Regions from separate parts of the Brevibacterium sp. HMSC063G07 genome, predicted to be linked through region 3. Evidence: riboswitches for the same ligand, from Rfam matches in the RefSeq annotation. Region 3 holds a riboswitch; each other region holds the start of a gene.
The links. A riboswitch is a leader RNA that binds a small molecule or an ion and turns the genes downstream of it on or off. The one in region 3 is predicted to bind thiamine pyrophosphate.

Region 1: it holds a riboswitch for thiamine pyrophosphate, as region 3 does, so the genes downstream of both, HMPREF2757_RS05440 (FAD-dependent oxidoreductase) here and HMPREF2757_RS09550 (ECF transporter S component) in region 3, are expected to answer to the same signal.
Region 2: it holds a riboswitch for thiamine pyrophosphate, as region 3 does, so the genes downstream of both, thiM (hydroxyethylthiazole kinase) here and HMPREF2757_RS09550 (ECF transporter S component) in region 3, are expected to answer to the same signal.

The regions. Positions count from the first base shown of each region.
Region 1 covers NZ_KV802350.1:172-10,729, reverse strand. The annotation lists gene HMPREF2757_RS05450 (thiazole synthase) at 1-492, opposite strand, end outside; gene thiS (sulfur carrier protein ThiS) at 494-730, opposite strand; gene HMPREF2757_RS05440 (FAD-dependent oxidoreductase) at 727-1,848, opposite strand; TPP riboswitch at 1,834-1,940, opposite strand; gene HMPREF2757_RS05435 (ATP-binding cassette domain-containing protein) at 2,179-3,741, shown strand; gene HMPREF2757_RS12100 (roadblock/LC7 domain-containing protein) at 3,738-4,703, shown strand; gene HMPREF2757_RS12210 (zinc finger domain-containing protein) at 4,803-4,994, opposite strand; gene HMPREF2757_RS05425 (ApeA N-terminal domain 1-containing protein) at 4,969-6,567, opposite strand; gene HMPREF2757_RS12205 (helix-turn-helix domain-containing protein) at 7,219-7,392, shown strand; gene HMPREF2757_RS12095 (hypothetical protein) at 7,461-7,583, opposite strand; gene HMPREF2757_RS05415 (nucleotide-binding domain-containing protein) at 7,599-8,891, opposite strand; gene HMPREF2757_RS05410 (SLATT domain-containing protein) at 8,888-9,490, opposite strand; gene HMPREF2757_RS05405 (hypothetical protein) at 9,704-9,940, opposite strand; gene HMPREF2757_RS11425 (arsenate reductase ArsC) at 10,047-10,439, shown strand; partial or broken gene HMPREF2757_RS12005 (hypothetical protein) at 10,453-10,558, opposite strand, start outside.
Region 2 covers NZ_KV802360.1:96,409-106,966, forward strand. The annotation lists gene HMPREF2757_RS06925 (DUF3817 domain-containing protein) at 1-343, opposite strand, end outside; gene HMPREF2757_RS06930 (SURF1 family protein) at 340-1,179, opposite strand; gene HMPREF2757_RS06935 (GuaB3 family IMP dehydrogenase-related protein) at 1,203-2,321, opposite strand; gene HMPREF2757_RS06940 (TenA family protein) at 2,378-3,151, opposite strand; gene thiD (bifunctional hydroxymethylpyrimidine kinase/phosphomethylpyrimidine kinase) at 3,264-4,163, opposite strand; gene thiE (thiamine phosphate synthase) at 4,160-4,858, opposite strand; gene thiM (hydroxyethylthiazole kinase) at 4,855-5,712, opposite strand; TPP riboswitch at 5,700-5,793, opposite strand; gene guaB (IMP dehydrogenase) at 5,985-7,505, opposite strand; gene HMPREF2757_RS06965 (HsmA family protein) at 7,700-8,110, shown strand; gene HMPREF2757_RS06970 (pseudouridine synthase) at 8,117-9,157, opposite strand; gene HMPREF2757_RS06975 (AMP-binding protein) at 9,315-10,558, shown strand, end outside.
Region 3 covers NZ_KV802363.1:195,476-206,033, reverse strand. The annotation lists gene HMPREF2757_RS09575 (sulfite exporter TauE/SafE family protein) at 1-438, shown strand, start outside; gene HMPREF2757_RS09570 ((deoxy)nucleoside triphosphate pyrophosphohydrolase) at 471-887, shown strand; gene HMPREF2757_RS09565 (DEAD/DEAH box helicase) at 884-4,036, shown strand; gene HMPREF2757_RS09560 (M20 family metallopeptidase) at 4,144-5,298, opposite strand; gene HMPREF2757_RS09555 (AbgT family transporter) at 5,329-6,876, opposite strand; TPP riboswitch at 7,040-7,165, shown strand; gene HMPREF2757_RS09550 (ECF transporter S component) at 7,191-7,895, shown strand; gene HMPREF2757_RS09545 (ECF transporter S component) at 7,910-8,602, shown strand; gene HMPREF2757_RS09540 (ABC transporter ATP-binding protein) at 8,599-10,065, shown strand; gene HMPREF2757_RS09535 (energy-coupling factor transporter transmembrane component T family protein) at 10,052-10,558, shown strand, end outside.

The DNA.
Region 1 (10,558 bases), on a different contig from region 3:
ATTGAGAATGCCCAGACCGGACCCGATCGGGGCACCCAGCGGCATGACGGCCGCAGCCCCGGCGGATTCGAGCCGCTTGGCTACAGCCGGATCGTCCGAGGTGTAGACGTAGGGTACGAAGCCGCGCTCGGCGAGCATTTCGGTGGCTTCCAGCGTTGCAATGACATCCGGCAGGAGGGTTTTTTCGTCTGCGATGACTTCAACTTTCACCAGCGGGGTTTCGCAGGCTTCCCGGGCGAGTTCGGCGGTGAGCACTGCGTCCGCCGCGGTGTAGCATCCGGCGGTGTTCGGCAGCACCTTGATGTCCAGGTCGGACAGCATGGCAAACAGCGAACCGGCTTCTGTGGGGCTGTAGCGGCGCATGGCGACGGTCGTAAGTTCGGTCCCGGACTCCTGCAGGGCGGCACGCAGGTTCGCGTGGTCGACTGCCCCGCCGGTTCCCATGATCAGCCGGGACGTCAGAGTGGTCGGTCCGATTGTCAGCGGCTGCACGTCAGCCTCCCTGCACTGCTGTGACGATGTCGATGACGGCACCGTCTTCTACTTCCGTTCGCACCCAGCGTACGCGCGGCACGACAGCGCCGTTGAGTGCTGCCGCGATGCCCGGTCGGCTGCCGTCGGCGGGTGTTCCGTCGGCTTTGAGCTGCGTGTTGGTCGTGCGGGCCACGACGTCAAGCACCGTGAGCCTGCCTTCGAGTTCCTGCACTGTGCCGTTGACCGTGATGCTCATGGGATTTTTCCTTCCGTGTGGGTCTCGGCGGCCTGGGCAGCCAAGCGGGAAATATAAGGGGTCAAAAGGATTCCGTGCCGGGACAGTCCTCCTGCGACGACAACCGCCGAGGTGCCAGCGGGGTTCGCTTCCGGTCCTGCTGACGAGTGGCAGGGCACCTCGGTCCGTGTGACCACCGGCATGTCGTCTTCGGCTGTCGGGCGGGCGCGGGTTGTCACGTCAACGAGGTCGCAGTCGCGCAGACCGGGAACGACGGTGACGGCGTCAGCCAGGAGGTCTGCAACACTGCCCAGGTCGGTTTCAGGGCGGTCTTCGCGCACGGATGCGCCGATGACGATTTCGCCGTTTGCCCGCGGCACAATGTAGACGCTTCGGCCTGCGACCACGGCGCGGACTGTCCGCTGCACAAGCGGACCGAAGCGCAGGCGGCTGTCGGGGGTGCGCACGCGGATGACGTCTCCGTATACGGGGCGCAGGGTCGGCTTGGAATCTTCGGGCAGGCCCGCGATCCCGGCGATGCCCATGCCCGCTGCCACGACAGTCGTGTCGAATGGGTGCTGTCTGCCGTCGGCGGTTTCCACTGTCGCCCCGGCAATGCGGGTGACGCGCTGGCGGAAAATGGGAGTCGACTCCAGTGCGCCGAGCATGACCTCCATGAGCCGGCGAGGGTCGATGCGGAGGTCACCGGAGATTTCGGCTCCGGCTGCCAGGCCGGGCGCCAGACCGGGTTCGAGGCGGGCGAGCCCGCTTCCGGGCAGGTGATTGAATGTCAGACCGCGTGCGGCGTAGGCCCGCTCCATCCGCTGAAGGTGTTCGTGGTCTCCGGAGTCTGCGGCCACCAGGAGGGTTCCCGCGGTTTCAAAGCCGACAGCCTCCGGGGCAACACCAAGCATTTTCAGAAACTCCGGGTATTCCTCGAGGGCCTTCTGCATAATCGGCAGCAAACCGTCCTGGCCGAACTGGACTTCCGCGACTGGGGCGAGCATACCGGCGGCCGCATATGATGCTCCCAACGCCGGTTCCGGGTCGAAGACAGTGATGTCATGACCGCGGCGCTTCAGCCGCACAGCTGTGGCGAGTCCGAGAATTCCCGCCCCGATGACCGCTGTCTTCACCATTCTCCTCACGTCGGCATGATCCGCTTCGAGTGCTGATGGTCGGCCGCTTCGCCCTCTCAGCCGGGCGTGTCCCGGCTCCCATGAACCGCCCTCAGAGTAAGCCGCCCGCGGTGACGGAGCAAAAGCTGAGGAAGCACCGCTGGCAAGGTCCGGAAGAAACAAGCCTCATTAAGAAATATGTAGGCTCTCCGCTTAAAAGCGTCGGCGGTCTTGCGAACACGTGTAGACTGCCTTTCGCGTACGCCGTACCGAAACTCCGCACATTCGGGGGATCTGGCACGGCACCAGGCACGGGCACGAACACTGAATCTGCAATGAAGTGGAGGCTTAATGACCAGCGATGTTGTTTTGACGGTTGAGGGGCTGACTGTCAAACACGGGTCTCAAACCGCTCTCGATGATTTTTCATTCACGCTGCAGCGGGGCGAGATTCTCGGCATTGTCGGCGCCAACGGCGCCGGCAAATCTACACTTCTGAAGGTTCTTTCCGGAGGCATCATCCCAGACGAGGGCACGATCACCCTCGCAGATGAGAAGTTCGCCCCGGAAACCGAAGCCGAGGCCCGAGCCATCGGCGTCGGCTACATCCCTCAGCGCATCTCGGTGGATGAGGACCAGACCGTCTACCACGCGATGTTCCGCACCTCGTACCTGTCGAAGCTCACGGATGAGGAAAAGCGCGCTGAAGCAACCCGCCTCCTGGAAGACAACGGGGTTGCCATCTCTGCTGACGAGCAGATGCGCGACCTTGTTCAGGCCGAGCGCACAATGGTGGAGATCCTGCGGCTGGCCAACGAGGAAACGGCCCTGATCCTGCTGGATGAGGTTTCTGCTTCCTTCAACGACCACGAAATCTCGCTGGTGCACGACCTCATCATCCGCCTGTCCAAGCAGGGCCGCGCCATCATCTATGTTTCCCACCGCCTGGACGAACTGCAGTCACTGTCGAACCGCATTGCAGTGATCAGAGACGGCAGGCTTCGCTCAATCCTGGTTCCCCGCGAAGCTGACCGCGACACGATCACAGTCGAAATCTTCGATACCGAAGCTCCCGTTCCCACCAAGAAGCGCGGCGAGATCGGCGATGAGATCCTGCGGTTCGAGGATGTCGCCCTCGACGACAAGCTCTCACCGACCACGTTCTCCCTCCACAAGGGTGAGATCTTCGGCATCACGGGACTGCGCCGATCCGGTGTGGAACAGCTGGCCGACATCATCAGCGGCAAGGCTGCCCACACCTCCGGCACGATTGTCGTCAACGGCGAAGAGAAGAGCTTCTCCAGCCCGGAGGATGCTCTGCAGGCGGGAATCTTCACCCTGGGAGAAACTGACGGTCAGGTTGACTACGGCGAAGGCAATAACCTCGCGTCCGAGTACTCCAAAATCGACGAAGACGATCAGTCGTTCACCGACCAGGTCCAGAGCTTCAGGGAACTCGTCAGCACCCTCCAGGAGCTGCGGGTCAAAACTCCGAGCATTCACCGCAAGGTCGGCGAACTGTCCGGAGGCGACCAGCAGAAGCTCGCTGTCGCCAAGTCCCTGCACAGCGATGCGAACATCTTCGTGCTCAACCAGCCCACCCGCGGAGTTGACGAACTTTCGCGCCAGGCCGTGTACAAGCTCCTGGAAGAGGTCACCAGCCGCGGCAGCGCCTGCGTCCTGCTGTCATCCGATATCAGCGAACTGCTCGCCCTGAGCGACAGAGTCGCTGTTATGCGCGAAAACAGGCTCATCGGCCCGCACGAGACCGACAGCTTCACAGAAGACACAATCATGATGATCGCCCTGGGCTACACCCCGTTCCGCACAACAAGCAAGCGACGCTCGTCATCGAACACCGAAGAAACCGCCGAGGAGACCACCGACGCTGGTGTTCAAGGTGAGATTGAATGAGTTTCAACTTTCTTCGCCGCTCACCACAGCAGCGAGATGAAGTGCAGACTGACGAACCCTATGTGCCCGATATTTCACACGTGATGCAGACCCCGCCGAACTCAGATACCCCCACGCCAGCCTCTCCGCAGACCGGCCACCACTACGGCGCCCTACAGCCTCAGGTCGCTGCCGGTTCAAACTATCCAGTGCGGCCGTGGCAGGAAGAAGCGCCGGGCCCCGGGCGTGCCTTTCACACCGACCTGGACGACTACGACGCCCCTGAATCTTTCGAAGTTGACTACCCAGACACCCCTGATGACCCCGAGCCTGTTGAAGCAGAAAGCGCCGACGACCCACCCCGCGACCACTTTGCGATAACCTTTGACAACGCAGGCGAACAGGATCTCCCCGCGGAGACCTACACCACCGAAAGCCCCGCAGAGGACCTTTCGGCCGAACCCACGCCGTTGTTCACTGAAGTGCGCGGTTATACTGCTAGTGCCAATAACGAAGGACCTCATTTCCTGCAGAACTCTGAAGGAGATGAGCACTTCGACGATTCTTCTTCCGAGGAGACCGATCCTCGGTCAGAAACGAAAGAGAACACTATGTCAGCAAATATTCAGGCGTCCCTTCGCAGCCTCCTCGAAATCGAAGGCGCTACGGGTGCAGCAATCGTCGACATCGCCTCGGGCATGGAGCTTGGAACCGGCGGCAACCCGAACTTTGACCTCAACGTCGCAGCTGCCGGCAACTCGAATGTCATTCGCGCAAAGCTCGCCACCATTGCCGACCTGGGCATCAACGAGAACATCGAAGACATCATGATTACGCTCGAATCGCAGTACCACCTGCTGAGCGTTCTCAACACTTCGGCAACAGAAGGTCTGTTCATCTACCTCGTCCTGGATCGCCGTCACGCGAACCTGGCACTCGCACGCCACAAACTGCGCAAGCTTTCCGAGCAGATCTCAGTCTGATCCGAGGTTCAGCCCGAACTGCTTGAGCAAAGGGCCTGTGGGAGCAGCGTCCGCTGTCCCCACGGGCCCTTTTGCTATCGGTTTTCGTATGGTTGCGGTTCAGTACCGCCGCTGCGGTTTCTGGCACGCGGGACACCAGTGGGATGTGCGCCCGGCAATCGTGCTGCTGCGCACAGTTTCACCGCAGCGGGTACACGCGGTGCCGGCTTTTCCGTAGACGCCGAGGCTGCGGTCGAAATATCCCGATTCGACTCGTTTATGACCCTCACCAATGGCCAGTCGAGTCGTCATTCCAGTGGTGATTCGATAGGGACTCGACTCCCCTACGCGGGCTGGCTAGGCCGTCAGTGACGTGGTCGAGCGTACTGCTCCTCACATTCGACGAGCTCACGCTTCGGGCGTCACGAGCTCCGCCCTCGCCCAACGCGCGATCATCCGGAGTTGTGGATGCTCGCTCACGATCGCTCGCTGACGGTCTGCGGGCAGCCCGATCTCGTGCAGGAGATTCAGGATCACCACGCCCGTCGTCACCTCGACGACGGCGACGAGCTCGTCGAACTCGTGCCTGGGGGGTGCGTCCCTCGTGAGCCAGGTCGTTGCGGGCCTTTACCGTCCTGCTGGCCCATCGTTCAACATCAGGAACGAGCACCGACACCGCCTCCTGGTCAGGCCGATTGACAAGAGCCTCGAGCCGGTCGCGGAGAGTCATGTCGTTGCGGATCGCGGACTTGAGCCGCTCCCGCTGATCCTCCGGAGCGACCTCAAGCATCGCCTCGCGCATCTTTTTGAACTCAGCGTTCGGCATCGGGAGCTCTTCGATTCCGAGCGCCCGATGGAGGGCTTCGGCAGCGCCGACCGCCATGAGAAGACGGCTCTCGACGTACTGCGCTGGCGCGTACAGGAGCGCCAAGATCAGGTCCGTCGAGGCCCGGAGGCGATTATGCACCGCACACCATCGCGGGACGATCTCCTGGAAGGGGATGTCACTGCAGGTGAAGAACACTCTGCGGTGCTCGATGGCCTTTGCATCCCGCTCCCCCACGGCGGCGGGCGAGTAGAGCACCTCGACATAACGCTCCATCGGATGCCGTTCGGCCCCCGGCCCGTCTGCCTTCAGTTTCAGCCGCAGCCAGATCACCCCGGCAGCACGATGGGTCGCGAGCGAGATCAGGTCCTGCAGAGACTTCGCGGACGCAAGCGCTTCCTCGAAGGAGCACGCGTCCGGCGGAGCGATCTGCAGGAAGACCGTGTCGCGGATCCGCGCGGTCGTTCTCCCGCGAAGCTCGTCGACGTACGGAGGATTGCGAAGATGCTCGAGTGAGTACTCGGTGCCGTCGACCAGGACCGACGTCGATTCCAGCGGCTTCGCACTGATAGAGCCGCTGCCATCGAACGGCGTCCCGCCTGGGCCGCCGATCGACGACGAGAAGACCCCGTCTGCCGCCCAACGACCGACGTCCTCGACGGAGATCTGAAGTCCTTCGAACAGTGCAGCTTCCGTGTTCGCCGCGTGGACGCCGATCAGCGCGGATTGAGCCGAAACCACCTGCTTGTCGGGGCTCTTCACCCGCGCGCCGAAGGATCGGTTCGTGCTCGTCGGGATGCACCCAAGGAGGGTGATCTCCCTCTTCTCAGCGACGCCGAGTATGACGTCCCACGACCGTGTGCCTTCATGCACATGCGTCACGCCTGGTCGGGGCGACGTCATGACCCGGTCCTCGAAGGTGCCGATCAACGTTAGTTCCGCACCGCCGTCGCGGTCGTATCGCAGCACGCCCGGGACACGCTCATCCGGCGCGTCGGGCAACCACCACAGCCCAGACCACTCGTGGGAATCGACCAGATGCAGCGGCTCGGTCGGCATATGCGTCCCCCCCTACAAGACTGATGCCCCGGGGGTCCGGGCCAGGAGGCCCGGACAGTCACCGGGGCATACGCCTTCGATTCTAGCAGTGCGGGCTGCTCAGCCCGCCTGGCGAGACTTCACGAAGATACCCCTGTAGGCACCCCACGGCCTCCCCGCCGACCCTACGTCTCGTCCGCTTCGCCTGCTTCTCTGCAAGATGATCGTGAAGCCCTTACGCAGAGCGCTCTCCTGGCCGCGTGTCAGCGGCTGAGCGGTGGCTCGGATCCTTCGAACATGCTCCTCCCGAGCCGCGTGACCGAACACCTTGTCGAGCTCAGAGACCCAGACCCAAGCCTTAACCGTGTGCCGCCCATCGCGAGCCGTGGACGCTTCTATGCGCGCCGTCAGAACCCCAACCTTGATCCGTCGGCAAATGGCCTGCGGGCTACATGACTCGCGATCTGCAGCCGCGGAGATGTTGCCCCACTCGTCGCTCGACCCCATGCCCTACTCGCTCCTTCGCATTGCCCGGAGCCTGACACAACCGCGATCACCCCGGACCGACTAATGTGACTCACAGTCCGTGGACTCATGGTCATCGTAGCGAAACCGTTGAGATAAGAGGGAGTCCGCGCACCGCATCGCGTTCGGCGAGCATCTCCGCGAACTCTGCCAGGAGCTAGGCTGGGCGTCTCAGGAGGCCTTCGCCCACCACGTCAGTCTCGACCGCACCTACAAAGCGGCCTGGAGCGTAGCCGTCGCAACCCAACGCTCGACATCATCTTCAAGCTCGCTCACGGGCTCGATGTCTCCCCCGCGGAGCTCCTCGCGACCACCAACTGAATGCTCGCGCCTTGGGAGGCCCGTTCAGCCACGAAGCTCTGCTGCGGGATGAGGCATCCTTTCGTTCATCAACCCCGAGGACCAAGGGATTCCAGGTGGTACTCGAAATGGAACATGTACGTTGCGTCGTAGTCGTGCCCGTACGAACCAGCGCCTCGCCCCATGACCTCGGCGAATGACGCGGGTCTCACACCCAACGCTCCCTTCTACGAATCGTTATTGGTTGAGATCGGTACGTCGATGGCATCACGCGCGACAACGATGCCGTCCTTGAGGATGTAGCACTCGACGACGTGGTCGCCGCGAAAGTTCGTCTGCTCATGTCTGGTGCCCGGACGGCTCGACGGAACGATCTGACCACGGATTTTGTTGCGCCGCTCGGCCTCGTAGCCCTGGTTCAGTACCTTCCACTTGACCTCGTACGGCTCGGGCACCGTGCACTCGACGATGATGAAGTCGAGCCCCTTTCGAGCAAGGAGTGGAGTCTTGTCTCGAAGCATCGTCCGCAGCAACATTGTGCGGAATCCGTTCTGCGTGACCTTGCAGTCGATGGCTACCGAATACGCGATGTCGACCGGATAGAGGTGCTCGACGAACTCCTCCGTGTCGTCGAACGTGCGATCAGTCTTCGTGTCGGCCAGCGGCACCGCCGTACCGAACACTTCACGCCACTTCCTGTTCGCGGCGGCCTTCCCCTCCAGTTCGATCGCTTCGAGGCACCGGCTGTAGGCCTTCTTGGCTTTCGGTTGGAACCGCGCCTTCACAGCCACCCATTGCTTGCTGCCGAGGGCAAGGTAGCGCTCTTGGTTCGGCTCGTTCGCGAGAAACTCAAAGAAGTCGCGGACCATGAAGTCGAACCAGAGCGGCCCCTTGTCGTCGTACTCGCTCGTTGTCGAAAAGAACCGGTGGACGAGGGTGTCTATGAGCAGGCCACCCATGGCTACACCGTTCGCATCCTTCCATGCCCGCGCCATCCGAGCCAGGTGCCGCATGTTGTTCGACGTGCGGTCGTTGCACTCCTTCGTCGCAGCGATCTCGTCGTGCGGCTTCGTGAGCTTCCAACCTTCAGATTTCGTGTCCGGGTAGTCGAAGCTGCCATCGGCGTTCTCGAACGCCGGCTGCACTTCGAACTTGAACTTGTTGGTCGTGAATTGCACGCGCGCGACGCACTGGTCGACGCGTACGTCGGTGTTCGGATACCGCTTCGTCAGAACGTCACGGACCCGGTTCAGAACTCGCCGTGGTCCGTTCTCGTCGTCATAGCTCGAGCGCAGACCACTAGGGAGAATGAAAATCAGGTCAAGGTCCGAGACGCTGCGGATCGCAGTGTGCCGGCCGTAGGAGCCGACCATCAGGCGGTGCGCCGTGGAGCCCTCGATCGACCGGAAGTCCTCGTTCAGAGCCTTGATGATCGCATCGCGGCGCATGGCGATCGTCGTGCTGGCGTCGCCGACCTTCAGGTTCTCGAGCAACTGACCGAAGATCTCAGAGACCTTCATCCTCGCGAGTCCTCCTCATTCATTCGGAGCTTCTCGGGAAGGAACGGGTCGATCTCGTCGGACGTGAACGTGAGCTCTTCCCTCTTTTTCAGTCCGCCGGTTGCCTTGTCGAATGCCTTCTTCCACGTTCGTGGTGCTGTGGCGTACACGACACGGGCCGCCTCTTGAAGTTCGTCTCGGCGCGCGCGAGCATCAGTTGTGGAGACCGCGCCCGACATGAGGTCTGTGATCAGCGACAGGTAGGACTCACGGACATCCCAGAGCTTCGAAGCCGCGTCACGGTGTGCCTCGGCCTCCTCGTGGAACCTGAACGTCTTGGTGCTGAGGCTGAGGGCGGAAACCAAAAGCGCGGCGAACGACGTCGCGAGGCCCGCCAGCTCAGGGTTGACAGTCGCCCCCAGTACTGCGGCGAGGAAAGTCCCCGAGCTGGCCGCGGTGAGCGCAACGAGGACACCCTGCTGCACGCGGTGCCTCTTAAAACAGAGGTCCGCCTGTTTCTCGTGCGTCTTGTGGCTGTACACAACACGGCCGTAGGCCTCCCGCACCTGGGCGAGCAGATGATCATCGGGGCCGACCTCGGCGGACTGTCCATCTGTCATGTCTCTCCGTTCATACTCTCCACGGACGTGTCTCCGCTGACGACCGCTTCGAGGAGAGGCGACAGGGCATGAGTTTTGGCTAGCGTGGTGATCTGCGCGCGACCAGCCAGAAACATCTTCAGGGCCATCACCCCACCTCCGTGTTGTCACTTCGAACACTAGAACGAGCCACTGACATCGAACTCGCACGTCGACCGTCGCGCTTCGAATAGATCAGTAGTCGTTCGCGAGGCCCGACTCGTACAGCGCCTTTGCGCTATGCGCATCACGAATGGCCTGGCGCACGGATGCTTTCGTGATGTCCAGGACCCGAAGTGTTCCACCCGTCTCAGCGACCGATTCAATACGTCGGAAGTCGCCGGGGAATCGCTCGGCGAACTCTGCGAGGCCTCGCAACTTCGGCAAGGCGTCCGACATGTGGTGTCCGTGCGGGTCGACGAGATCGGCCACGACCTTCCCGTCGCGGGACGTGGGTGTGGTACCGCGTCACGCCGTTGGGTCACAGCGCGGCTCTGGCGTTGGACGAAATCTGCGCGCCGAATGGAAAGGATCGGAAGTGAAGAAGCACTCAGTGCTGTTCGTGTGTGTGCACAACGCGGGCAGGTCTCAGATGGCCGCGGGGTGGCTGCGTGCACTGAGCCCGAACTTCGAGGTTCGTTCGGCAGGCTCGGCGCCTGCCGCTGAAATCAATCCCGCTGCAGTCGAAGCTATGCGTGAGGTCGGGATCGATATCGCCGGCCAGCAGCCGAAAAGACTCAGCGAGAACGACGTGGCAGAGTCTGATGTTGTCATCACGATGGGATGCGGCGACACCTGCCCCATCTTCCCGGGAAAACGGTATGAGGACTGGCAGGTCGATGATCCCGCCGGCCAGTCGTTGGAGTTCGTTCGAGCAGTTCGCGACGACATCCGCCAGCGGGTGGAAGCGCTCATCGCCGAATTCACGTGAGCCACCGGGCCGCTCAGGGCAGGCCGGTGGTGTCATTACCGCCGCTGGGCATTCTGGCACCCGGGGCGCCAATGGGATGTGCGTCCGGCGATCGTGCTGCTCCGCACACTTTCCCCACA
Region 2 (10,558 bases), on a different contig from region 3:
CCCACTTCATCTGCGAGTTCAGCCAGAAGCACACGATCAGGTAGGCCACGTAGCACCAGCCGTGTGCAATGGCGACGGCCGCGGCGGCGTTGAAGCTGCCGAAGGTCAGCGCTTCGGAGGGGTCACCGCCCATCATGAGCCCCCAGATGAGGTACTTGAAGATCATTTCGACCGTCAGGATCAGCAGCATGACGCCGGTGATGATCGCCATGATCCGGTAGAACCGCAGTGCGTTGCGGGCGGACTGCCAGCGGTTGAGGGTGAACACCGCGTTGGGGTCTTCCTCGTTGAATTCGGGACGGCGGTCCAGAGGGTCGCCGCCGTTCTGGGGATCCTGGCTCACTGGTCGTCTCCGTTCGTTCGAGTGCGGGGCATCTTTTCGCCGGCGTCTTTGACCACCACGTATTCAACGGGGCCCTGTTCTTCCCGGCGGAGAGAATTGTATTCGTCGCGCAGCAATCGGAACCAGATGTACACGGCGAAGACTGCGAACACGATCCATTCGACCGCGTAGAACGCCGATTGGAGGTCAAAGCCCGCATCCTGCGGTTCCTGGTAGGGAACATGGGACAGCTGGTCGCCGCCGATGCCGACTTCCGGGTTCTCCTGCGGGAAGAGGAACGCGGAGTAGGTGTAGACGTCGAACAGGTTGACAAGCTGTGAGGTTGAAATGGACCGGACTACGCCTTCGGGCAGGCCCTTTGTGTCCAGGGGGCCTTCAATGGGGGCGATGCGGGCGTCAAGTGTGACTTCCGCGTCCGAGGCGGTGCTTGCCTTGGCCGTTTCGAGGTCTTCTGTCCATCCGCGCACCACCGGGATGGCGACGGGTTTGGATTCGAGTTCGTCGGTGTCTGCGTCCTGGGAGAACTGCGGGTCGTCAGGGGCGAACATGGTGACGACCCAGTAGCCCTTGACGCGGTTCAGGTAGCGGTCGTCGATGATGATCTGCTGGTCTGGCAGGAAGTGCCCGCTGATGGTGACCCGCTGGTCGGCCAGGTAGCCCGGCATGGGCCCCTGGGCTTGCATGATGTCGTTGAAGGGCTTCGCCACCGCCAGTTCGGGGTTGTCGGCCTGCTGGCTTTTGGACTGGGCGCGGTCAATCTGCCATGCAGAAAGCGTGACGAAAGCGGTGACCAGCAGCAGAACGAGCGCCAGGAATCCCAGCCATCTGGGTTTCAAGGCAAGACGAAGCACGGCGCCCCTCAGCTTTCGGCGTCGACGACCACGTTGACGCGCTGGAAGGATTTGAGGTCCGTGTAGCCCGTCGTGGCAAGGGCGCGGCGGAGGGCACCGGCGAGGTTGACTTCGCCCACTGCGGAGTGGCCCGGCCCGTGGATGAGCTGCTCCAGCGGTGCCACGGTGCCCATGTGCACGCGGCGGCCGCGCGGGAGTTCCGGGTGGTGGGCTTCTGCACCCCAGTGGAAGCCCTGACCGGGGGCTTCTTCGGCCCGGGACAGTGCTGAGCCGAGCATGACGGCGTCAGCGCCCATGGCGAAGGCCTTGACGATCGAACCGGTGGAGCCCAGTCCGCCGTCGGCGATCACGTGCACGTAGCGACCGCCGGATTCGTCCATGTAGTCGCGGCGGGCAGCCTGGACGTCGGCGATTGCCGTGGCCATGGGCACCTGAATGCCGAGAGTGTGGCGGGTGGTGGATGCTGCACCGCCTCCGAAGCCCACCAGCACCCCGGCGGCACCCGTGCGCATGAGGTGCAGGGCAGGTGTGTAGGCGCTGACACCGCCGACGATCACGGGGACGTCGAGTTCGTAGATGAACTGTTTGAGGTTGAGCGGGTCGGTTGTGTTGGACACGTGTTCGGCGGAGACCGTGGTGCCGCGGATGACGAAAAGGTCAACCCCGGCGTCGACAACAGTCTGGTAGAACTCCTGGGTCCGCTGCGGGGTGAGCGCACCGGCAACGGTCACACCGGCTTCGCGGATCTGCGCCAGGCGGGCCGTGATGAGTTCGGCCTTGATGGGTTCGCGGTAGATCTCCTGCATGCGCTCGGTGGCGCGCTGGTCGTCGAGACCTGCGATTTCGTCAAGCAGCGGCTGGGGGTCTTCGTAGCGAGTCCACAGACCTTCGAGGTCGAGCACTCCGAGCATGCCGAGTCGGCCCAGAGCAATGGCTGTTGCCGGGCTGACGACAGAGTCCATGGGTGCGGCAAGGTAGGGCAGGTCGAACTGGAAGGCGTCGATCTGCCAGTGGAGTGAAACATCCCGGGGATCGCGGGTGCGCCGCGAAGGGATAACCGCTACGTCGTCTAGTGAATAGGCCCTGCGTCCGCGCTTTCCGCGGCCGATTTCCAACTCTGTGCTCACGTATCCCAGCTTATCCCAGCGCACTGACGCGGTGCGGGTGGGCGGCACCTCGTCAATCAGGGCTTCGGCGTCGTCCAGTCCTCGTAGACGTGGGCGCTGGCCCAGAAGTGCAGTTCGTACAGGCTGGCCTGTTCGAACACGGCCTTCATTTCGGCGCGCATTACCGGGGTGGCCTGTTCCATTTCGCGTTCGAGGATCGCAACGGCTCCGCGGGTGGCTTCGTCGAATTCGGGGCTGTCGTACATGGTGATCCACGAAGCGAAGGGGTGCCCGTCGAGGTTGGATCCGGCTTTCTTCATGAGCACCTTGCCGATGTGGGCGTACACCCAGAAGCACGGCAGCACACCGGCGACACCCACCTCGTAGGGGCGCAGTGCGGCTGTGGCCATGAGGAATGACACGTAGCCCAGGGAAGTGGGACTGGCGATGACGGTTTCGGCGTCACGGCCTTCGTCCGAGCCGCGCTCACCGTGGCGCAGACCGCGAGCCTGCGCGGTTTCCTGCTGGATTTCCCTGACCAGCGGGGCGAAGCCCTCGTCTGCGAAGACGGCTTCGTGGAGTTCGTTTTCGGCAACAACGGCTTCTGATGTCGCTCCTGCCCAGAACTCCATGTCGTCGTTGCGGGAGGACTTGCTCGACAGCTGGGCCATTGCCCGGCCGTAGCCGTCCAGGTAGACCTCGTCCTGCAGCAGGTAGTGGACGAAGACCTTCGGGTCGAGGCTGCCGTCCGAGAGCTGTTCGATGAAGGGCAGGGCTTCGATGTCGTTGATGATGGGGGCCACGTGTTCCCAGAGTTCACGGCTGTGGGGGCCTGCGATGAATTCGCTCATTGTGTCTCCTGACAGTCGTTTTGCGGTCGTTGTTCCGCTTCGGTCTATTGCAGGGGTGCGCTGATGTGCTCAGCACTGTGCGGACACTGCTGCAGCGTTCAGTGCTCTGCGCTCAGCGGGTGATGTCGACAATGTGGTCGACCGGCCCGTGGGCACCGTCGGAGTTCAGCGACAGCTGCCAGTCGGCTGCGCTGCCGATGGCGCGGGCCAGGTAGTCAAGTGCCGCACCGACGGCATCTCCCAGCGCCTCCCCGCTCGAAGCGCCCGCAGGGTCTTCTCCCGCAGCCTCCAGGACGTGCCTGCGGTGGGCGACCTCTGCGGCTATGGCCGCCGAAAGCGTGCAGCCGGTGCCGTGGGTGTTGGCCGAAAAGACGCGCGGGTGGCTGAATTCGCGCCACGCGATGTCGTCGCCTTCGGCAACCGCAAGGATGTCTGTGACGATGGAGTCTGCTGCGTGCCCGCCTTTGAGAAGCACGGCTTTCGGCCCCATTTTCAGCAGGCGGGCAGCCTGTTCGCGCATCTGTGCGGGAGTGCCGGCTTCGGGTTCGTCATCGCCCAGCAGGAGTGCTGCTTCAGGCAGGTTGGGAGTGATGAGACCGGCGTGTGGCAGCAAAGCGGTGCGCACCGCTTCGATTGCGCTCTCTGCCAGCAGTCGGTGGCCGGAGGTTGCGACCATGACGGGGTCGACCACCAAAAAGCCCAGTCTGCCGGCCGACGCATAGTCTGCCGTGGTCTGCACGAGTTCCGGTGTGCCGAGCATGCCGGATTTGCTCGCGTCAACATGGATGTCATCAACGACCGAATTGAACTGGTCGATTACGAAGTCGTGGTCGATCTCGTAGATGCGGCTGACTCCGTGGGTGTTCTGTGCGACGAGGGCCGTGATGATGCTGGCTCCGTATGCGCCGCGGGCGGTGAAAGTTTTGAGGTCGGCCTGAATTCCCGCACCGCCGGAAGGGTCGGTGCCGGCGATGGTGACGGCGACGGGAGGACGATGGCCTGCTGCGGTCATGATCTTTCTCCTGTGTAGGCCGCCAGAATGTCCCGGGCTGCTCCGGCCGGGTTTGGTGCGGTCATGATGGCTGACACAACGCAGATTCCCGCGGCACCCGTACCGCGCAGCGCTGCGGCGTTGTGGTCTTTGATCCCGCCGATGGCAAATGCGGGCAGGCCCGCTTTTCCGGCGCGGTCGCGGAAACCTTCCGGGCCGATGGCACTGCGTCCGGTCTCTTTGGTCTGGGTGGCGTACACCGGCCCGATGCCGACCAGATCGACGTTCTGGCTTCGAGCGCGCGCAAAGTGTTCGGGCTCCTGGGCTGAAACACCCAGCAGCGGTTCCGCACCGATGCGCTGGCGCACATCGTCTGCCGACATGTCGCCTTGACCCACGTGCACGTGGACTTTTCTGCCGCGCTCCAGAAGGCGGGCTGCGACATCGACGCGGTCATTGACGAAGACGGGGACGTCAGTTTTGATGCTGTGCTCAGCGCGTGCGCGCTCAACGGCATCGAGCACGCTCAGGGTGAGCTTTTCGAAGCCTGCATCGTCAATGTGCTTATCGCGCACCTGCACGATGCCCACTCCCCCGGCAACTGCCTGGGCGACGGTCTCGGCCACCGTGCGCCCGGCGCTTTCGGCCATGGCGGTGTCAGTGACCAGGTAGAGGTCGGTGCGGTAGTCGGACAGGCGGTCCAGTGGTGCGCTCATGCGGTTCCTCCCGTTGTCCACGCGGTCTCAATTCGGGCTAGGTCATCTGGCCCCACGGCGTGCAGGCCATCGAGGAAGTGCGCGGCGAATGTTCCGGGTCCGCTGGCTTGTGTGTGCGCTGCCTGGGCGGCCGAGGTGAAGTGCAGGTGCGCTGCTGCCGCGGCCATGCCTGTTCTCACCCGGGGGCTGAGGTCCTGTGTCTGCCGGGTGTGGGCAGCTGTCGCGGCGTAGGCGGCAGCGAGTGCTCCGAGCGAGCACCCGGTGCCGATGACGCTGGGCATATAGGGACTGCCGCCTGTGATCGTCACGGTGTGGGTTGCGGAATCGTCGGCGAACACAATGGCGTCAGACTCCCCAGAAACGGCGGCGACAATGCCGGCCTGGGCGAGGCTTGCCGCTGCTGCCAGGGCGTCGTCGACGGAGTGCGTTGAGTCGGTTCCGCGGGCGCTGCCGGACTGCTGGGCCAGGCCGATGATTTCGGAGGCATTGCCGCGCACAATGGCCGGGCCGCTGTTCAGAGCGCGCATAATCCTGGAGGTGCGGTGCCCGGAAATCCCAAAGCCCACGGGGTCGAGCACCCACGGTTTGCCGGACTGAGCGAAAGTGTCGATGGCACCGTCAGCTGACAAGTACTGGTGCGATGTTGGTGTGCCGAAGTTGATGAGCAGACCGTCGGCGATTTCGGCGAAGTCTGCAGCGTCGGCTTCGTGGTCGATCATGGCGGGGCTGGCACCTGACGCCAAGAGCACATTTGCGGCGAACTGCTGAACGACCGTGTTCACAATGCACTGCACGAGCGGCGTGCGCTGCCGCAGAGTTTCAAGCAGTGCGCCCGCATAGTCTTTGAGTTCCATGACATCCCTTCGCTGGTCCTAACCACACAGGTTCAACGGGTTAATCTCAGCCGCTGCTTCGCGGCACCCCGTGTCACTTTGCTCACCCTAGCACCCGCCCATGACACAGATCGACGGTGCAAGCCCACGACGCAGGCCCCGTCCTGCACCGCACACCAGCGCAGTAGGCCCGACAGCCGCGACCTCCGCCTCGTGAGCAGACAGCTGTGCGCCCGGCCAGAGGCACGGGCGCACAGAAGACGATCACAGACAGCCGGATCGGCTGCGGCGGATCAGTGGTAGTTGGGGGCTTCCTGGGTGATCTGAATGTCGTGAGGGTGGCTTTCCTTCAGACCCGCAGTGGTCAGGCGCACGAACTGGCCCTTGGCCTTCAGTTCCGGAATCGAGCGGGCGCCCACGTAGAACATGGTCTGACGCAGGCCGCCGGTCAGCTGGTAGGCCACCTGACGCAGCGGACCGCGGTAGGAAACACGGCCCTCAATGCCTTCGGGCACAAGGTCGGTGTCGGTGACGACATCGGCCTGGAAGTAGCGGTCTTTAGAGTAGGAGCGTCCTTTGCGCGGAGCCATAGCCCCAAGTGAGCCCATACCGCGGTATGCCTTGTACTGCTTGCCGTTGACCAGGATGAGCTCGCCGGGGCTTTCCTCACAGCCTGCCAGCAGCGAACCGAGCATGACCGAATCGGCACCGGCGACAAGAGCCTTGCCGATGTCGCCCGAATACTGCAGACCGCCATCGCCGATGACCGGCACACCGGCTTCGCGGGCAGCCTGGTAGGCCAGGTTGATTGCGGTGACCTGCGGGACACCCACACCGGCGACAATGCGCGTGGTGCAGATGGAGCCCGGGCCCACACCCACCTTGATGGCGTCAGCCCCGGCGTCGATGAGCGCCTGAGCTCCCGCGCGGGTAGCCACATTACCGCCGATGACCTGCACGTCCTTAAACGCCGGATCCTTTTTGAGCGACGTGATCATGTCGGTCACACCGCGGGCGTGGCCATTGGCGGTGTCGACCACCAGGACGTCCACACCCGCTTCGGCCAGCAGACCCGCCCGCTCAAAAGCATCGCCGTAGAAGCCGACCGCAGCACCCACGAGCAGGCGTCCCTCGCCGTCCTTTGAGGCGTTGGGGTATTCATCGCGCTTGACGAAGTCCTTGACCGTTATAAGGCCCTGGATCTTGTTGTTCTCGTCAACCAGCGGAAGCTTTTCGATCTTGTGCTCCGCCAGCAGTTCGTAGGCCTTTTCGGCGGACACATTGTGGGGAGCGGTGATGAGCGGCATCTTCGTCATGATTTCGCCGACCGTGGTGGTGGCGAAGTCAGTGCGCGGCACAAAGCGGAGGTCGCGGTTGGTGATGATGCCCACGAGAGTGTTGTCATCATCAACCACCGGAAGGCCGGAAATGCGGTACTGACCGCACATGTGGTCAAGCTCTTCGAGTGACTTTTCAGCAGTGATCGTCACCGGATCGGTGATCATTCCCGATTCCGAGCGCTTCACATAGTCGACCTGAGCGGCCTGATCTTCTTTCGACAGGTTGCGGTGAATGATTCCCACACCGCCGAAGCGGGCCATGGCGATTGCCATGCGGGACTCCGTCACGGTGTCCATAGCGGCTGAGACCAGCGGAACCGCAATGTCGAGTTCGCGCGTCAGGCGAGTTTTCGTTGTGGCCTCCGACGGGATGACATCTGTGTCTCCCGGCAGCAGCAGGACGTCGTCATAGGTCAGACCGGTAAGCGAAAACGGATCTTCTGCGTCTTTGAAATGCTGGTGAACCTCTGGCAAGAGAACCCTTCCTCCGGTTGAGACCATAACCGCGTGCCATTTGCATGACATCCGCGGTGTTTTTATGAACCTATCCTAAGGGGTTCGCGCTGGTCTTCCCGATGCGGGTGAAGCGCAGAATCAGCCGAAAGTATGACCCCGAATTCAGCTTTCCGCGCGATGTGCCGAAGAATTGAGCGCGCCAAGCTGAAGGCATGCTGATTCTTGCGATTGTCCTCATTTCACTGGCACTGGTCTTCTACACGATCGGCGTGTGGGCCGAGCGTCTGAAGAAGACCCTCACCTGGCCGCACGTGGCCCTGTTCGGAATGGGTCTGCTCTTCGATGCGTCAGGGACCGAGGTGATGCGCCGCATTGCTGCCGCCGGCGCATCGACAATGTCGAACGCACCCGATGGTTCTCTCGCCCAGATTCTGTCGATCACCATGGCGATCACCGGCCTGATCGCGCTCATCCTCATGGCAGTGCACTTCTTCTGGGCTCTCATCGTGATGATCAAGGGCACCCAGCGGGCCAAGGCCGTCTTCCACAGATTCTCTGTCACCGTGTGGGCCATCTGGCTGGTCCCCTACCTGACAGGCATGGTGTCCTCAATGGTCGCCTGAGCACATTCACCGAGCCGGCCCCTCCGGCAGCGTGAGCGGGAAGTTCGACTGGAACTCCCGTTCCTTCCCGCTGAGCGGATCGGCAAAGCGCAGCCCGTCTGCCACCAGCTGCAGCGGGTCGGAGAAATCGTACGGGTCCGGTGCCCAATCAGCCGGGTAGACGGGATCACCCACCATCGGCACGCCCAGCCCATTGAGGTGTACGCGCAGCTGGTGGGTCTTCCCGGTGACCGGCTCCAAGGCGAACTCTCCGATCGAGGTGAGCTCCGCCTCGTGAGCCGGCGTCGAGGCTTTCGGCCCTGCGACGGGTGCCGATTCCGGCGGAAGCCGGCGGGCGGCCCGGCCGCGGATGCCCTCAAACCGCAGGCGGGTTTCGGTGTTGGGGATCCCGGGCAGTTCAACCACTTGGCGCTCGCCCTTGGTTTTGTGCAGGCGGGTTCTGCGGACAGTTGGCAGGGTCCCAGGGTCGAAGTCGGGCCGCAGCCAGGCCAGCGCGCGGTAGGTTTTGTGCACGCTACGGTGTTGGAAGAGAACCTGGTAGGCGCCTCGGGTTTCGCGGCGCCGCGAGAACAGCAGCAGGCCGGCGGTCACACGGTCCAGCCGGTGGACGGCAACCAAGTCGGGTTCGTTCAGCTCAAGGCGGAGACGGGTCACCGCCGACTGGCGCACAAAACGGCCGTTGGGGGTCGAAGCGAGGAAATGCGGTTTGTCGACGACCACAATGTCGCGATCTTCATAGAGGACGGTGAGGTCAAAGGGGACGGGGTCTTCTTGCGGGACCGGCCGGTGGAAGAAGTAGAAGCCGCCGGGAATGACGGGATCTTCCGGGGCGGCTGGACGGCCGGTTTCGTCTGTCAGGCAGCCGCCGTCGGGGTGCTCCGTCAGCCAGGTGCGCTCCTGTGGAGAGTGGTCTGGGAACTCCTGAGCCAGCCACGCGTGGACGGTCTTCGGCACCGGCAGGTGGGCTTTTGCGGATGTCTGGTTCCCGCCGGGAGCACGCAGGCGGTTTGCGCTGATCCCCTCACGAGGAGGAAGGGGGCTTTGCATCACAACCTCCATGCAGTCTCGGAGCGGGTGTGGAATGGACAAGGTTCGGCCTGGTGACAGCGCGATTTTGCAATCTATTTGAAATAAGAAAACCCGCCGAGTTCAGCGTATTCGCGATAAAGTCGACCGGGCCGGAATTTTATCGACAGGAGAAGCTGTGAAGCTCACCACCATGCTGCAGAACGTTGTTTCCGACCATGGGGACCGTATCGCACTGGTCACTCCGACAGAGCGCGTGACCTACGCGCAGCTGGACGATAGGGCGCGGCGGGCGGCCGCAGTGCTCGCCGCTCACCAGGTGTTTCCCGGTGATCGGATCGGCGTAATGACCCTCAACAGCGCTTCAGCCGTATATACGCTGTTCGGCGCGTGGTACCTCGGGGCGATTCCCGTTCCCCTGAATCCGAAGATGGATTCGGATGACCTCGAAGCAGTCATCAGCCACGCGGGCATTGAGGTTGCTCTCGTGTCGGCCGAACTGTGGAAAGCCGCCAAGCGCGTTGACCTGGGCATTGAGTGGATTGTGTCCGAGGCCGGCCGTAGTCAGCGTGCAGAGGGCCGCGGTGGAAACGGTCGTTCCGGCGGCACTGTTTTCGAAACGACCATTGACGCTGTCGACCCGTACACGGAAGCTGAATACGAAGACGCCGCGACCGCGCTCATTCAGTACATCGACCTTGTTGACGGTATTCCGCGCGGCGCGGTATTCACCCACGCCGGCCTGGCCGAAGCACAGCCAGCTGTTGCACGGGCCATGGGAATCGACGGCTATGACGTGGTGCAGACCGCCTCTCCCCTGTGGAATCCCACAGCCTTGCACACTTCGATTCTGACCCCGCTGTCGTTGGGTGCCGCGGTGGTGTTGTCGGCTGATCCCAAGCCGGCCTCGGCAGCATCACTTGTGCAGAAGGCCGGTTCGACGGTGGTCACCGGCACGGAAGCGGCGCTTCTTGCAACTCTGCCGGGGGCGACCTCTGCTGGTTTTGCGCCGGGTGACATTGAGCGGATTTTTGTGCTCGGCACCGTGTCGTCACCGCGAGTGGGTGCTGAAATTGCGCGCGCCTATCGGGCTAAGCACTTCTATGGCCTGTACTCCCCCGGTGCTGCCGCGGGTGTCGGTCTGCTGATCACGGCTCAGGACATTGTGAAGGCTCCCGGAGCTGTGGGCACCGCCGAACAGGGAACCGGCATTGACGTTCGAATTGTTGAAGGCTCCGGCACCGCCATGGGCGGAGCCTCCCCTGACGAGGTGGAAGCCCGGGACTCGGCTGCTGCTTCCGGTGGGGATACAGCGGCGGCGGGGGACGACGAGCGTTCGGCCTCTGGAGAGGTCTCGGCTTCGCACGGTGAGCTGCAGCTGCGCGGTCCCGGCCTGCTGAAGAGCTTCTGGCGCAATCCGCT
Region 3 (10,558 bases):
ACTGTGATGTTCGCTGCTGGTGTCGGCATGATTCGCCGCCGTCGAGGTGACACTGTTGAACGCCGTCCAAAGGTGTGGCTGGTGGTTGTGCTGGGCACGATGATCGGTGTGATTGCCGGTCTGGTCGGTGCTGGGGGAGGGTTCCTCATTGTGCCAGCGCTCGCCCTGGTGGGCGGTTTGGGTATGAACTTTGCGGTGGCCACGAGTGTGTACATCATTGCGCTGCAGTCAGCGGCCGGTCTGCTGGGTCATGTGGGGCAGACGGAGATCCCGTGGGTGTTCACGCTGGTGTTCACGGGACTGTCGATTGTGGGTTCGATGATCGGGGCATCGTTCATCGGCAACGTGCCCGAAAAGAAGCTCAAGAAGGGCTTTGGAGTGTTCGTCCTGGCCATGGCGGTGTTCGTGCTGGGCGAGCAGATTCTGTCGGCGGTCTAACTTATGTCAGTGCCTGCGGCTACTGTGTGAGCATGAGCACATCAATCCGTGTAGTCGGGGCAGTCATTCACCGTGAACGCCAAGTCTTGGCGTGTCGGCGGAAACCGGAAAAGTCTGCCGGTGGGCGGTGGGAATTCCCTGGTGGAAAGGTCGAGCTCGGAGAAGACCCTCGGGTGGCTCTAGCGCGCGAACTCAAGGAAGAGCTCGGATTGACCGATGCGGTAGTCGGCGACCTCGTCACACGCGAAGTGACCCCTGTCGGCACCAATAACATCGACCTTGCCTGCTACTGGGTGACAACCTCAGCAGATATTTCTTCGAGCACGGACCACGATGCTTTTCAGTGGCTGGCGCCCGAAGAATTTGCGACTGTCACGTGGGCAAAGCCCGATCTTCCCGCTTTGCGAACAATTGAACAGAACGGGTTCCCGGTGGAAGGCCAGTCATGAACGTTCCGGAACTACAGCCAGGCCTGTACGAAAGCCTTGTGACCACGGGGCTTGAGCGTGTTCTGCAAGAACATGAAGACGAGCTTAGAAACGCTGTGCACAATATCGATGAAGCTGACCTTCCGCACGTTTTGTCCCGCTATGTTGCGCAGCACGTGGAACAGGAACTAAAGGCACTGAAGACAACGGAGCAGCGTGTTGAGTTCGTGAACGCCATCCTCGCGAGCATTCGGTCGCTACCACAGGACGGCCAGCTGTCTACGAATCACAAACCTAGGCAGTTGCGAGGTGTGGCCCGGCCTCCTCATGCACTACCTAATCCGCCGAGCACGCCTTTGTCGGATGTCGCACTTCTTACCAACGCTAAGGGCGATCCACAGCTTGGGCCCGAAATCAGGCTCGAAATGCAGAGTGCAGATCGGGTCGACGTCATCATGTCGTTCATCAAGTGGTCCGGTATCCGTGTTCTTGAAGACCAACTGCTTGATCTGCGGCGTAGAGGAGTGCCGGTTCGCGTACTCACAACCACCTATATGGGTGCCACCGAAAAGAAGGCGCTCGACTTCCTGGTCAACAAATGTGGGGCCGAAGTCCACATCAGCTACGACAACAAGACAACCCGGCTGCATGCCAAGGCATGGGTCTTTCATCGGAAAACTGGTTACGACACCGCGTACATCGGAAGCTCAAACCTGAGCCATGCGGCAATGGTCGACGGTCTGGAATGGAATGTTCGTGCCTCGCGAGTACAGACACCGGAACTCGTCGAAAAGTTCGAAACGACTTTCGAAAGCTACTGGCAGTCGCCGATGTTCGAACCATATGGCCCAGAAGCTGACGGTGAGCGGCTCGAAAAGGCGCTCAACGAAAGTTCAACGAACAAAACCCCGGTTTCGTTGTTGGCCAGTTCGCTCGACGTTCGGCCCTACCCTCACCAGGCCATCATCCTGGATGACCTCCAACACGAACGCCAAGTTCTAGGCATCCACAAGAACCTCGTGGTCGCTGCAACTGGTACTGGTAAAACCGTGGTTGCAGCACTGGATTACCGCAGACAGTGCGAAGACACCGACGGGCCGCGTCCGCGCTTGCTGTTCATTGCTCATAGGCAAGAAATTCTTGAACAATCCCTACGAACGTTCCGCGATGTCCTAGGCGACGGTTCCTTCGGTGAACTTTTCTGCAGCGGGTACCTACCAACCACATGGGACCACGTGTTCGCGTCGATTCAGTCGTTCTCAAAAGAAGAACAGCTCTCTCGCTTCGACCCAGGCCATTTTGATGTCATCATCATCGACGAATTCCACCACGGGTCGGCAGTTTCGTACAGCAGGCTCATTAGCCACTTCACTGAGTACCGCGAATTTCTAGGCCTCACCGCGACCCCCGAAAGGGCGGACGGGCAAAACATCGTTGCGCACTATTTCGGCGGCCGCATCGCTAGCGAACTCAGACTGTGGACAGCGCTCGACAACGACCTCCTGGTGCCGTTCCACTACTTCGGAGTCGCTGATGGTGTCGATGTTTCTCGCGTCCAGTTCACGGCCGGCGGATACAGCGTTGCCGGCCTGAACAAGGTATACACGGGCAATGACGCCCGCGCACGGAAGATCATTGCGGCAACTAACGACATCGTCTCTGACCCGAGCACCATGAAAGCTTTGGGCTTCTGTGTGTCTGTAGAACATGCCGAGTACATGGCGCGAGTCTTTAACGAAGCTGGAATCCCATCCGAAGCGGTCACCGGACATACGGATCCGACTATTCGGGCTGAAGCGATCGACAAACTTGCTCATGGCGAACTCAATTGCCTCATGGCTGTCGACGTCTTCAACGAAGGCTTCGACCTTCCCGCGATCGACACCATCCTCATGATGCGCCCAACCCAGTCGGCCACCATCTTTATTCAGCAGCTGGGCCGCGGACTGCGCCGAACTCAAGGTAAATCTGTCCTCACGGTCCTCGATTTCGTCGGTCATCAGCACAAGGACTTCCGATTCGACATCAAACTACGTGCTCTCACGGGTCAAGGGCGAAAAAGCCTTCAGCACTCAGCCAAGGAAGGGTTCCCATTCCTGCCGGCGGGATCGCAGATCGTGCTCGACTCAGTGGTCCGGGAAGAGGTTGTGAACAACCTCAAGAGTCAGTTGGACATGAAGATCGGTGCCTTCCTGGTGGATGTTCACGAACACTCTTCGGAAATCGAAAGACAGCAAGGTCTGCGGTTGAAGGAGTACCTCGACCGGACGGATCGGGGTCTTTCGACTGTGTATAAAGCCAGCGCCAAACGCACGTACAAAGGTGTTTCTGGGCCTAACTCATGGAGGCAGTACGAAGCGTGGGCTAACACGCGACGCAGCTTTAACCCCAGTGTTGCCGAACAGCTTCTGCTTGAACGGATGCGCAGTTTCGTGCACGTTGATGACCCCGATCGGTTCCGCGGCTATCGTCGAATTCTGAACGCAGACGCCGTAACACCCGAGCTTGCGCGGGACCCGCTGGCAATCATGCTCTATTACTCGTTCTGGCCAAGCGGGCATTCGGAGGGCATCGAAGTAGGCCTCGAACGACTCCTGCGGGCGGACTATGTGCGTGACGAACTGGATCAGATCATTGAGTTCCAAGAGTCCCGTTCGCGGGTAGTGCCACAACCCTTAAGTGGTGGTCTGGAAACTCAACCGGTACGCAGTCACGCAACCTACTCACGCGAAGAACTGCTTGCGGGCCTTGGAGTGGGGTCAATAAACAGTGAAAAACCCGGCAGCATTCGTGAAGGCGTCAAATGGGTGCCCGAACTGAAAACCGACATCCTTCTGGTGACTTTGAACAAGTCGGCAGCTGACTATTCGCCAAGCACCATGTACCGCGACTACGCATTGACGGAAACGCTCTTCCACTGGGAATCGCAAAGCCTGACGCGGGCGGAATCAGCTACCGGACAGAGGTACATCAACCACGAACGCGATGGTTCAAACGTCGTGCTGTTTGTGCGTGAATCCAAGGTCGGTGAGATCGGCACCGAACCGTACACCTGCCTGGGTAATGCGCGGTACGTCAGTCACGAGGGCGAAAAACCCATGCAGATCGTGTGGGAACTTGAACGACCAATGCCAGCGCGGCTCTATGAGATCGCTAAGGCCGTTCAATAGGCTTTATGGAGGCGGCACTCACCCCCAGTAGATGAGCGGTCCAGCGCTCGCCTGCATCTCACCTGCCGTTTCTAATACAGGCGCCAAACAGTGACCACCAGTGCGGGTCACTTGGTCAAATGCGCTGCCAATCCGGCCATGACAGCCGTCTGTCGGGGCAGTCCGCTTACGGTGATGTGCTCGTGCCGGGCGTGCGGCCCGGCACCGATACCGCCAAGGCCGTCGATCACCGGAAGCCCCAAGGCTGCAATGAAATTGCCATCGCTAGCTCCGCCTACGGGCTTTGTCGAAATCGTGCTGCCCAGCTCATTGCCGATCGCTTCGACGACAGCGACCAGCTCGTTGACCCGCTCACTCGGGTTCATCGGCGGGCGATTGCGATCAATCTCGGTTGTGACGGTGCAGCGGCTGTCGTATGGCGAAAGATCTTCCAGCTCCGCTACAACACGGTCTTCTTCATCAGCGTCCTGTATGCGAACGTCAACTTCACACCGTGCTGTACCGGCAACAACATTCCTGCCGGAACCGCCGTTGATGATCCCAACATTGATGGTCGTTCCCTTTTCCGGGTCCGCAAGGTCCGCAACTCGGCCAACAAGCCGGGCGAGTTCATGGATCGCGCTTGCGCCCTTTTCTGGATCGAGGCCAGCATGCGATTCGACTCCCTGAACCGTGATGTCGGCCATCACCGTTCCCTTTCGCTGTACCTTGATATCCCCTCCGGCGCTTGGCTCAGCAATCAAGGTCAGAAGGCTTTCGGATGCCGCATCTTCAATATGCTGACGGCTGGCAGTAGAGCCGATCTCTTCATCGCCGGTCAGCAGCAGGCGGATTGCAGGATGCGGTATCGCCAATTCCCGCAGCGCGGTGACCATCCATATGGTCTGCACAATTCCGGCTTTCATATCCAGAACGCCCGGGCCGGTCAGAACGTCGCCCTTACGGGTCAGCGGCCAATCAGCAAGTGTGCCTTCTGGCCAAACAGTGTCGTAGTGGCAGACTGACAGCAACGTGCCCTCAACGCCGGGCGACCCTTCCCATGTGAGATCAAGGACGTCACCCCGATCCCCGCCATTGTGGAGCTGGCGTTTGGCTGGCGTGCCAAGGCGCTGCTCGACAAAAGGCTCAAATTCCCGGAGAAATCTGTCCAAAAGTCGACGATCGCTGCTCGGTGTTTCGAGACTGACAAGCCGGTCGAGGTCATCGAGGACAGCTTCGATGTTCTTTTCGACAAAATCATGCACTGCACGTACGTGCGACATAGAGCTATCTCCTTTCACAGGCAGCGAAGATCAGCGAACCGGCACACCGGGGCCCAGCGGCAGGCCGAGGGCATACCAGAGGGCGAAGAAGGCAAACCAGCCCACGAGCATCGCCACAGACAGCGGCAAGGTCAGAGAAAGCAGAGTGCCGATCCGGGCGCGCGAATAGTACTGCTGTACATAGCCGAGCGCCAAGGCGAAGTACGGGCTCATGGGGCTGATGATATTGGTCGGCGAATCGCCGATGCGGAACAGCATCTGAGTGACTTCGGGCGACACGTCCAACAGCATAAACATGGGGACGATAACCGGGGCCATCAGCGCGTACTGCGCGGATCCGCTTGTGATCAGCAGATTCAGCAGCGCCACCAGAAGCACCAGCCCGGCGAACATCACCAGGGTCGGCATCTGTGCTTGCTGCAGAAGTTCAGACGCCTTGATCGCAATGATCGGCCCAATATTCGACCATTTGAAATAGGCCACGAACTGCGCCGCCGCAAAGAACAGAACCATGACGGGCGCCAGGGAAAGAAGTCCCTTGCCCATCATCTCCGGAATGTCCTGCGCTTTGGTGATGGAACGAGTCACAAGACCGTAGACCACACCAACAACCGCGAACATCAGCGCGATAGGCACAACGATGGCGCTCAGCAGCGGACTGTCGAGGACTCCCTCCTCCCCTTGGAAAATGGAATTCGGCCACAGGAGGGCGGCAAGGTAGAGCGCGAGGAAGACGAAGCCGACGATGAAGGCCAGGATGACTCCGCGCTTCTCAGCCGGGCTAAGACGGAACTCATCAGCTGAGGCAGCCTCTTCGTCAGGCTCGTCATCGATCATGTCCTTTGTGGTTCGAACCAGCAGCAGCTCAGTGACCAGTGTGACGATCAGAGCAAGGACGATCGCAGAAGCTATTGAGAAGAAATAGTTGGCGACGGGCGAAACGGTGACGGATTCGTCGATCAGCTGAGCGGCACTGGTGGAAAGCCCAGCCAGAATTGCGTCAGTGGCGGTGACGAGCAGCGAAGCGTTGAAGCCGGCACTGCACGACCCGAATGCCACAACCGCGCCCAGCACAGGTGAACGTCCCGCTGTCTTAAACGTGACGGCGCCAAGCGGAATGAGCACGACGTAGACAGCATCGGAGGCGACCGAACCAGTGACCCCGGCGAGGGCAAGAACGAATGTCAGCCACTTCGGCGAGACCCTGGCGACCACGCCGCGGATGGAAGCGGAGATCAGGCCGGACTGTTCTGCGACTGCCACTCCGAGCATCACAATGATGATCAGGCCAAGGGGAGGGAAGCCGGTGAAGTTCGGCACGGCTTCCGTGATCATCTTGTTGATGCCGTCAGGGCTGAGCAGGTTGACGACGGCGACTTCCTTGTTGTCGGCCGGTGAAACCGCGCTGACTCCCAGCTTCGAAAGAAGGGCGCTCAGCAGAAGGGTGATGACCGCAAGCCCGGCGAAGAGCCAGAAGGGGTGGGGCAGTTTGTTGCCGGCCCGCTCGATCCCAGTCAGTAGATTGACAAGCCAAGTGCCGCGTTGCTTACCGGTGTCTGTCTGTGCTGATGACGACATCGTATTCCTTCGCTTTGGCGGACGGATTGCGGAAAGCCTACCGGAGCCGTTGGCCTGCTGCTAATGAACTGAAATATTCTTTCCGTTCAGTTGAAGCCTCCCTATGCCGCCGTTCACCCCAGCCAATCCCGTGCGCCAGCGCACTGTCCTTGCTAAGGTATCGGCCGTACGACAGGGGAGCGCCTCGGATCAAACGTAGAGATCCGAACAAGGGCGCTGAGAGTGCGATGCCGCAGACCCTCGAACCTGCCCGGTTAGCACCGGCGAAGGAAGTCGAGCACACTCTTGACCCCTCCTTGCCTTGAGGAGGACTCATGACACACAACAACCGTGTCCATACCGGACACCAAACCAACCCACACAACCCAACCACCTCGTCAGCACAGACGAAAAACCCACAGAGCACGCAGACAAAAACCAGCCTGCCCTGGCGGACCGTCGACATCATCGTCACCGTCGTCATCGCAGTAGCCGTCGGCGTCATCTTTTGGGGTGTCGCCGCCATATGGGGCGTTTTCGAACTCTGGACCGTCGCATTCCCACCGCTGGTCGGCCTGTTCGGCGGCATCTGGGTGCTCGCAGGCCCACTCGCAGGAATCATCGTCCGCAAACCCGGCGCCGCCCTCATCGCCGAAACACTCGCCGCAGCCGTCGAAGCCGTGCTGGGCTCCCACTTCGGTGCAACCGCCATCATCTCCGGCCTCCTGCAGGGCGCCGGCGCCGAAATCGTGTTCCTCGCCGTCCTCTACCGCAAATGGAACCTGCCCGTCATGCTCCTGTCCGGCCTCGGCGCAGGCATCGCACTGGTGGTCGGCGAAATCGTCATGTACTACGCCGAATGGGCTATGACATTCAAGGTCGTCTACGCCGTCTGCGGAATCGCATCCAGCATTATCATTTCCGGGTTGGGTGCATGGCTGCTGTGGAAGGCAATCGTGCCCACCGGCGCACTGTCAGCCTTCGCCTCCGGGCGGACGACAACCACACCCCGCCAGCACACAACCCCCAACCGCACATGAACTGAAAGACCCCGATGACCCACACCGCACACACCACGCCCACACGCAGCCTGAAATGGCGCACCGTTGACATCATCGTCGCGGCAGTACTCGCCGTGGCACTCGGTGCCGTGTACTTCGCGTGGACGTCCCTGCGGCCCATCATCGACGTCCCGTTCAACCTCGTGTTCCCACCCACCACGGGCCTGGTCGGCGGCCTCTACCTGCTGGCCGGGCCCGTGGGGGCACTCATCATCCGCAAACCCGGCGCCGCAATCGTGTGCGAACTCATCGCTGCAGCAACCGAAGCCCTCCTGGGTTCGGTCTTCGGTCCGGTCATCCTGTTCACCGGCCTGTGCCAGGGCATCATGACCGAACTCGTCTTCGCCCTGACCCGCTACCGCCGCTACACCCTCGGCATTTCCGTACTCGCAGGCCTCGCACCGGCCATTTCGGTGTCCATCACCGACAACATCTTCTGGAACGCCGGCTGGGCCTTCGAATGGCAGCTGGTCTTCGCCGCCTGCGCCCTGGTCTCAGGCCCCGTATTCGCCGGTCTGGGCGGCTGGTTCGTCTACCGCGCCATCCGCCGGACCGGAGTGCTGACCGGATTCGCATCCGGCACCGACCCGCGCCCGAGGCGCCGCCCACCTCACGCCGCCTCCTCACCCGAAGGTGCGGGTCACCGGGGGAGCCCCTCAGAAAGCGAAAGTCCCGCAGATTCGTGACCACCACCTCGTCATCCCGACCCGCGGCAGTGTCCGCCCGCGGGTTCACCTGGTACCACTCCGGCCGAGCCGAACCGGCCGTTTCCGACCTCGACCTTGAAATCCCAGCCGGCCAGAAAGTTCTGCTGGTCGGCGGTTCGGGTGCTGGAAAATCAACGTTCCTCCACGCCGTTGCCGGTGTTCTGCCCGATGAATCCGGCGAACAGTTCGGCGAACTCCTTGTTGACGGCCTCCCACCGGACCCCGCCCGAGGAATCTCCGGGCTTGTCCTGCAGGACCCCGATTCGCAGGTGATCCTCGCCGAAGTCGGCGACGACGTGGCCTTCGGCATGGCCAACGTCGGCATTCCCGCAGAGGAAATCGCCCGCCGAATCCCCGAAGCCCTCGACATTGTGGGCCTCGACGTGCCGCTGACTCACCCGACGGCAGCTCTGTCCGGCGGCCAGAAACAGCGCCTGGCCATCGCCGGGGTTGTCGCCATGCAGCCGGGCCTGCTGGTGCTTGACGAACCCACCGCCAACCTCGACCCGGCAGCCGTCGAATCCGTGCGCGACTCCATCATCGCCGCGCAAGAAGCCACGGGCGCGACCATGCTGATCGTCGAACACCGCCTGCCGGTGTGGACCGAGCACGTCGACCGGATTGTGGTTCTGGGCCCCGGCGGGGTGCTCGCCGATGGCAGCCCCAAACACATCCTGGCCGACAGCGCACTGCGCCCCACACTGGAAGCAGCCGGACTGTGGCTGCCCGATGCCGCCCTACCTGCCCCGTACGCGCCGACAACCGGCGAAACACTCATGACCGCCGACGGCCTGGGTGTCCAGCGCGAAAACAGCGAACCCGTCGCCGAACTGACCGCCGCCATTCACGCGGGTACAGCGCTCGCCCTCACCGGCCGTAACGGTGCAGGAAAATCAACCACAGCGCTCACCCTGGCAGGTCTGCTCAAACCCGCCTACGGCCAGCTTGCCGCAGCCCAGCAGCTGGCAACCCTAGGCGGCACCGTCCGCCCACCCAAACACAGCGACCCCTTCCGGTGGAGCTCCCGCGAACTTGTGCCCCGCATCGGCATGGTGTTCCAAGAACCCGAACACCAATTCCTGCGCGCCACCGTCCTGGACGAACTGCGGTTCGGCCCACAGCGAGCCGGCTGGGACCCCCAAGCAGCAGACGAACGCGCCGAACAGCTCCTGGCCGCGCTGCGCCTAGAACATCTGGCTGACATTCACCCGCAGCAGCTCTCCGGCGGTGAAAAGCGCCGCCTGTCAGTAGCCGCAATGCTCGCCGCCCGGCCGCGCATCCTCATCATCGACGAACCCACCTTCGGCCAAGACGCCCGCACGTGGCGAGCGCTCGCCGAACTGGTGATCGACGAACTGCGCGATGGCCAAGCGGTCGTCACGGTCAGCCACGACGAAGCCTTTATCAACACACTCGGGGCGGTGCGCTGTGAATTCGCCTGACCACAACACCACCGCCCAGCCAACCCCCACCCCCGGTGCAGGGACAGCGGGAAGCCCGGCGGCGCCTCGTGCCGTGATCCTGCCCAGGTCTGCAGCCCCCGTCCAGGTGGACCTGCTGGTGCCCATCCGCCGGCGCACCGCGTTTGTGCGCGCCAACCCGCTGTCGAAAATGGCGCTCGCGTTCATCCTCATGTGCGGTGTGCTGTTCAGCATCGACATCGTCAGCGCATCCGTAATGCTGGCCCTCCAGGTGCTCCTGCTGCCGCTGACGGGCTTGCGGATCGGCGCGATGCTCAAACGCCTGTGGTTCCTGCCCGGCGCGGCACTCATCGCCGCCTGGGCCACAACCATCCTGGCGGAGAAAACCGGCGACGTGCTGGTGCACATCGGCCCGCTGCTCATCACCACCGGATCGCTGGCATCCGGTACCGCCATCGGCGTCCGCGTGCTGGCGCTCGCCCTGCCCGGAGTGGCCATCGCATCGACCGTCGAT